2 regions of the Curtobacterium sp. RM9 genome follow, and region 2 is predicted to be linked to the other one. Evidence: predicted binding sites of a transcription regulator. Region 2 holds the regulator's gene; the other holds the start of a gene.
What was found. Region 2 encodes HspR, which represses chaperone genes until heat shock. Its sites were predicted from a motif close to AAGTTGAGTCNNNNNGACTCAACTT; they were not measured.
Positions count from the first base shown of each region.

Region 1 (3,362 bases), 1.2 Mb from region 2:
CAGCTCGACCGCGGCCCGCAGGGCCTCGGCGGTGTAGGTCACCTCGTGGTGCTCCTCGTACCGAGGAGCGAGGCCGGTGAGGATCGCGACCGCGTCCTCGACGCTCGGCTCCCCGACCGTGACCGGCTGGAAGCGGCGCTCGAGTGCGGCGTCCTTCTCGATCCGGCGGTACTCCGCGAGGGTCGTCGCGCCGACGAGGTGCAGTTCGCCGCGAGCGAGGCGGGGCTTGAGGATGTTGCCGGCGTCCATCGAGCCGCCCTCGCCGCCGCCACCGGCGCCGACGACCGTGTGGAGCTCGTCGACGAAGACGATCAGCTCGTCCGCGTGCGCGGCGATCTCGTCCATCGCCTTCGTCAGGCGCTCCTCGAAGTCGCCGCGGTACCGGGTGCCGGAGAGCATGGCGGCGAGGTCGAGCGCGACCACGCGCTTGCCCTGGAGCAGCACGGGCACGTCACCGTCGGCGATGCGCTGGGCGAGGCCCTCGACGATGGCCGTCTTGCCGACGCCGGGCTCGCCGATCAGGACGGGGTTGTTCTTGGCGCGACGGAGCAGGATCTCGACGGTCTGCTCGATCTCGTCGGCGCGGCCGACCACCGGGTCGATGCGGCCCTCGCGGGCGCGCTCGGTGAGGTCGGTGCCGAACTGGTCGAGCGTCGGGGTCTCGCTCGTCGTCTCGGTCGCGGCGTCGGTGGTTCCCGGCATGGGGCGCCCCTCTCGTGCTGCTGCCGCGGCCTGCTGGGCGTGGTCCTGCATGACCTGCGGGGTGACCCCGGCACTCGCGAGCAGCTGCCCGGTGACGGTGTCCTGGTCCATGACGAGCGCGAAGAAGACGTGCTCGGGGTCGGTGTACGTGCTGCCGAAGCCGCGCGCGGCCTGCGTGGCCTCGACGAGGATCCGCTGAGCGGTGCCGGTCAGGGCGGGGCGGCCGGTCGGCTCGGGCACGGTGTCGCGAGCCATCGGCAGCCGCTGCTCGACCTCGGCGGCGAACTGCTCCGGGTCGACGCCGGCGTGCCGGAGCACGGCGGTGAAGGGCTCGGTGCGGACGAGCACGTGCAGGATGTGCAGTGCGTCGACCTCGTGCTGCCCCTGCTCGACGGCGTACTCCGCCGTGCGCTGCAGCAGGTCGTGGGTACGGCGGCTGAGCAGCCGTGTGATGTCGACCGGGCGTCCCAGCGGTACGGATCGCTGGGCGCCGGTGTTCTGGGCCGCGAGGAGACGCGCCAGGAACTCGTCGAACGAGTCACTGCCGCTGGTCGGGCCGAACGTCTCTGGCAACGGGACCTCCTGGGAACTTGAGTGCCTTCGACTCAATGCAACGCAGGAGGAGCGGGACCATTCCCGTCCGCGCGGAGAACTTGCGGCGACCTGACTCAGGTCCGGAGGGCGGGGGTCAGGTGCGTGCGATCGGGGCGGTGACCGCCTCGGTGACGCGCACGAGGTCCACCGGAGCCACCTCGATGTCGAACCCGCGACGGCCGCCGGACACGAAGACCGTCGTGTAGCCGAGCGCCGACTCGTCGACCACGGTCCGCAGCCGGGTCTTCTGCCCCACCGGGCTGATGCCGCCCACGACGTACCCGGTGCGCTTCTCGGCGAGGGCCGGCTGCGCGAGCGTCGCCTTCTTGCCGCCGAGGGCCGCCGCGATCGCCTTGAGGTCGAGCCGGTTCGCCACCGGCACGATCGCCACCGCGAGGGCGCCGTCCACCGACACCACGAGGGTCTTGAAGACCTGCTCCTCGCGGAGGCCGAGCGCGGCGGCGGCCTCCTCACCGAAGTTCGTGGCGGTCTCGTGGTGCTCGTACACGTGCGGGGTGAACGGGATCCCCGCCCGCTCCAGGGCGAGGGTCGCTGGGGTGCTCGGCGAACCTGCGGTCATGCCTGTGATCCTGCCCGGCCGGGTGCGCCGCCCGAGCGCGGCGCGCGGGGCTTACGCTGATCGGACCATGACCGTCGTCGAGTTCCTCCTCCGCTGCTGCGCGGTGCTGGTGCTCGGTGACCCCTCGGTCGGGGCGCTCCCGCTCGTCGCCGTCGCCACCCTCGGGCTCACCGCCGTCGCGGTCGCCGTGCTCGTCGCACGGCTCCTCGCCGTCGTGCTCGGTCTGGACGCCGGGCGGGCGGTGCCGCCGGAGCGCGGGCCGGAGGACCTCGTCACGAGGATCGCCTGGAGCCACCCCGACGCGGACGGGCACACGCGATCGCGGGCCCCGGGAGCGACGCTGCCGGCCTGACCACCGATCGGTGGTGCAGGCCGCACGAGCGACCTCTCCACCTCGACCGATCGGAACCCCATGGACCTCTCCACCCTGCCCCTCATCGGGCCGCTGCTGCACGCCGGCGCCGACCTGCTCACCGCCCTCACGGGGATGCTCTCCCCCGTCGCCGGGGACCTGGCGGCCGCCGCCGCGGTCGTGCTCCTCACCCTCGCCGTCCGCGCCGTCCTCGTGCCGCTCGCCGTGCTCCAGGTCCGGGCCGAGCGCGACCGACGACGGCTCGCGCCCCGGATCGCCGAGCTCCGGGAGCGGTACGGCAAGGACGCCGAGCGGCTGCAGCGTGCGCTGCAGCAACTCCACACCGACGAGCGGGTCTCCCCCTTCGCGGGGTGCCTGCCGGTGCTCGCGCAGGCACCGGTGCTCTCACTCGTCTACGCCCTGTTCTCGCACGCCTCGATCGACGGCGCCGCGAACGTCCTGCTCGCGGCGACGCTCGCCGGAGTCCCGCTCGGACACTCGCTCGTCGCCGTCGTGACCTCGCCGCTCTGGCTGCACGCCTGGGTGGTCGTGCTGCTGCTCGCGGTGCTCGCCGTCCTCGTCGAGCTCTCACGGCGGGCGAACGCGCGGTGGGTGCCGGCGGTCGCGCCGGACCCGACCGTGCCGGGGGCGGCGGCGAGTGCGGCGATCGGGCGGTGGGCACCGTTCGTCACCGTGGTGTTCGCGGCGATCGCACCGCTCGCGGCAGCGCTCTACGTGGTCACGAGTGCGGCGTGGACGCTCGGGGAGCGGGCGGTGCTGCGGCGGGTGCTGCGGTAGCGCGGACGGCGCCGTCGGACCGCACCGCCAGCGGAGGGGTCAGCCGCCCTGGCCCTCCTGCTGTGGGCCCTGGTCGACCGGGTCGTACTCGGTGCCGCGGCCCTGCTCCTCCTCCGGGAGGGGGACGTGCCGCTCCGTCCCGCTCCCGCCCGGGCTCGTCGCGACGTAGTCGGCCTCGCCCGACTGGGTGTCGTGGCTCAGCGGCTCGAGGGTCTCCGGGTCGGTGTCGTGCTTGTCGCTCATCCGCCCCGTCTACGCCCCTCGCACTGGGTGAACGCGGGCAGCGGCACGGTGGGACGATGGAGCGGTCCGCACCGATCGGACGAGGAGCGCAGC
Region 1 is NZ_CM143271.1:1,677,310-1,680,671, reverse strand. It holds gene ACY3FI_RS07995 (ATP-dependent Clp protease ATP-binding subunit) at 1-1,275, opposite strand, end outside; gene ybaK (Cys-tRNA(Pro) deacylase) at 1,391-1,876, opposite strand; gene ACY3FI_RS07985 (DUF6412 domain-containing protein) at 1,944-2,228, shown strand; gene ACY3FI_RS07980 (YidC/Oxa1 family membrane protein insertase) at 2,289-3,026, shown strand; gene ACY3FI_RS07975 (hypothetical protein) at 3,066-3,269, opposite strand.
Region 1: ACY3FI_RS07995 (ATP-dependent Clp protease ATP-binding subunit) is a predicted target of HspR. The motif match lies at 1,290-1,314, and genes of this name have one in related genera.

Region 2 (3,362 bases):
CGCTGCCGCCGAGGCCCGCTTCAAGGAGATCAGCGAGGCGTACTCGGTGCTTTCCGACAAGGAACAGCGCCAGGAGTACGACCAGGTCCGCGCCATGGGCTCGGGCGCCCGCTTCACCGCGGGTGGCCCGGGTGCCCAGGGCGGCTTCGAGGACGTCTTCGGGGGCATGTTCAATCAGGGCGGTGGCGGACAGCGCGTCCGCTTCGGCCAGGGTGGTGGCGGCGGGTTCGAGGACATCCTCGGCGGCATGTTCGGCGGGGGCGCTGGTGGCGGCTTCGGCCAGCCCTCCGGTGGCTTCCGCGGCTTCGGCGGTCCGACCAAGGGTCGCGACGTCACGGCATCGACGACCCTCGACTTCACCACGGCCATCACCGGCGACACCGTGAAGCTGTCGCAGGGCAACGGTCGTCCGGTCAACGTCCGGATCCCGGCGGGCGTCGCAGACGGGCAGAAGATCCGGCTGCGCGGTCGCGGCGAGCCCTCGCCCGACGGCGGCGACGCGGGCGACCTGGTCGTCACGGTCACCGTTCGGAAACACCCCGTGTTCGAACGCGACGGGCAGAACCTCCGTGTGGACGTCCCCGTGACGTTCGTCGAGGCTGCGCTCGGTGCGACGATCCAGGTGCCGACCCTCGGCGGCGAGCCCGTCAAGCTGAAGGTCGCGCCGGGAACGCCGTCCGGTCGCGTCCTCCGCGTCAAGGGCCGTGGCGTCACCACCAAGACGGGGACGGGCGACCTGCTCGCGACCGTGCAGGTCGCGGTGCCGTCACACCTCACCGACAAGCAGCGCGAGGCCGTCGAGGCCCTGCGCGACGCACTTCCGGACGAGGACCCGCGCGAGGACCTCCTCGCAAAGGCGCGCAGCTAGCTGCGCGTGCTGCAGCAACAACACCGGCCTGGAGGAACGGTGCGGCTCCGTCAGGAAGCCGCACCGTTCCTCCAGACTGGTTCCAGGACCACGCGGACGACGGAAGGAGCGCTCGATGACCGACATGGACGAGAACTCGCCCGTCTTCGCGATCGCGATGGCGGCTGAGCTCGCCGAGATGCACCCGCAGACACTGCGGCAGTACGACCGGCTCGGCCTGGTCGTGCCTGGGCGCACCCGCGGCGGTTCGCGCCGCTACTCCATGCGCGACGTCGCGCAGCTGCGTGAGATCGCGCGCCTCGGCAGCGAGGGTGTGTCGCTCGAGGGCGTCCGGCGTGTGCTGGAACTCGAGAACGAGAACCGCGCGCTGCGCTCCCGGGTGAGCGAGCTCGAGACCGCGCTGGCCGATCAGCTCATCAACCGTCCGGGCGCGCGCGTGTTCGCCGCCACGACGACCGGTGCGGCCATCTCGCTCAAGGCGGGGTCGCGGCCGCAGCGGAACACGCAGATCGTGCTCTACCGCGGCCCCCGCTGAGCCGCGAGCGACGAAGCCCCCACGACTCACGGAGTCGTGGGGGCTTCGTCGTGTCCGCTGCTGGTCAGCGATCGAGGGTGAGTGTGTAGTCCTGCCGGAACGTCTCACCGTCGGGGGTCGTGACAACGAGCTGCATGTCGTTGCGACCTTCCTGGAGGTCGCCGAACACGTAGATCTTGAAGCAGTCTTCGGCGTTCGTGAGACCGGTGCCGAGGAGCTCCGGACCGCGCACCAGGGCAACGGTCGAACCTGCCGGCGCTGTGCCGGCGATCGATCGGGGCGTGCTCGGCACCGTCGACCCGCTCATCGGGGAGGTCGCCACGATCTCGCTCTCGGCGGGTGCGTCGCCAGGACCGGGCTCAGCGCCCGGCTCGTACGTCATGGAGACGAGGTCGAAGGTCGACGCACCGTTGAGGTGCTGCACGAGGACCAGCTGCGTGAATCCGACCTTGAGGTCGCGGGTGAAGCGCAGCCGGAACTCGTAGTCCTGGCCGACCGTCGTGGTGCCGTAGACGTTGCCCTGGTCGTCCCGGAACTCCACCGTGGCGCCGGCCGTGGCGATGCCGTGGACCTCCGGACGTGCCTCGTGCACGGTGTTCGGCGAGAGGATGCCGCCCCAGAGGAGCTTCTGATCGACGGTCACGTCGGTGTCGGTGGTGAGGCCGCCCTTGCTGGTCTGGACGGCACGGACACGGTGTTCCGCGGGAAGGAGCATGCGGTTCGTCTCGAGGGTCCAGCGGCCCTCCCCGTTCACCGTGGCGACCTCGGAGAGCGCTCCGTCGTCGTCGCCGAGCTGCACGCGGGCGCCGGCGGCGCCGGTACCGGTGAACGTGATCGTCCGGTCCTTCGACTCTGCGCCGTCCGCCGGGGAGGTGATCGCCGGGGCCGCAGCCGCACCGTAGTCGAGCGTCGTGGACGCCGTCGTTGTCGCACCGCCCGCGACGGCCTGCTCCACGGTGAACGTGTTCACACCCGGGGTCGCGTGCTCCGGCGCCACGGGCACACTGTAGACGCCGTCATGCACCTCAGCGCGCCCGACCTCGTCCCCGGCGCCGTTGCGGACGACGACCTCGGCGCCGTCGGTGCCGGTGCCGCGGACGGTCGCCGGCGCAAGCGGGTCGCCCTGGTCGAACGCGGCGGTCGCCGTCACCGGGACGACGGCAGAGCCGGTGACGCGGACGGCGAGGGTGCCCTCGGCGAGGACGGCGCCGTTCTTGGTGATGGTGATGGAGCCGTCGTCGAGGGTGGTGCCGGCGGTGGCGGTGGCGTCGACGGCGAGCCGGACGAGGATGCGGCGCCAGGACGAGTTGAAGGCGTTGTCGTCGTCGTTGACGGCGGTGCGGCCGTCGTCGGAGATCGTGAACGGGACCGTCGCGCCAGTGCCGGCGACCTTCACCTCGGCGATGCGGGTACCGGTCGGGGCGGTGACGGTGGCCTTGCCGCGGACGTTCTGGCCGAGGATGAAGGTGGACCAGCCGGACGTGGTGCCGGCGTCGGTGTCGGGCACGCTCGTCGTGATCGCGGACGGCGCGCCGACGTGGACGGCGAGGGTGCCCTCGGCGAGGGTTGCGCCGTTCTTCGCGATGGCGATCGACCCGTCGTCGAGGGTGGTGCCGGCGGTGGCGGTGGCGTCGACGGCGAGCCGGACGAGGATGCGGCGCCAGGACGAGTTGAAGGCGTTGTCGTCGTCGTTGACGGCGGTGCGGCCGTCGTCGGAGATCGTGAACGGGACCGGCGCGCCAGTGCCGGCGACCTTCACCTCGGCGATGCGGGTAACGGTCGGGGCGGTGACGGTGGCCCTGCCGCGGGTGTTGACGCCGAGGGTGAAGGTGGACCAGCCGGAGGTCGTGCCAGCGATCGTGTCCGGCACGGTCGTCGTGATCGTGGAGGCCGTCGAGGTCGATGCGGTGGGAGCGGAGGCATGCGGCGCTGCCGCCGACGGGCTGGCGAAGGCGCTTC
Region 2 is NZ_CM143271.1:472,377-475,738, reverse strand. It holds gene ACY3FI_RS02325 (DnaJ C-terminal domain-containing protein) at 1-868, shown strand, start outside; gene ACY3FI_RS02320 (heat shock protein transcriptional repressor HspR) at 993-1,403, shown strand; gene ACY3FI_RS02315 (autotransporter outer membrane beta-barrel domain-containing protein) at 1,468-3,362, opposite strand, start outside.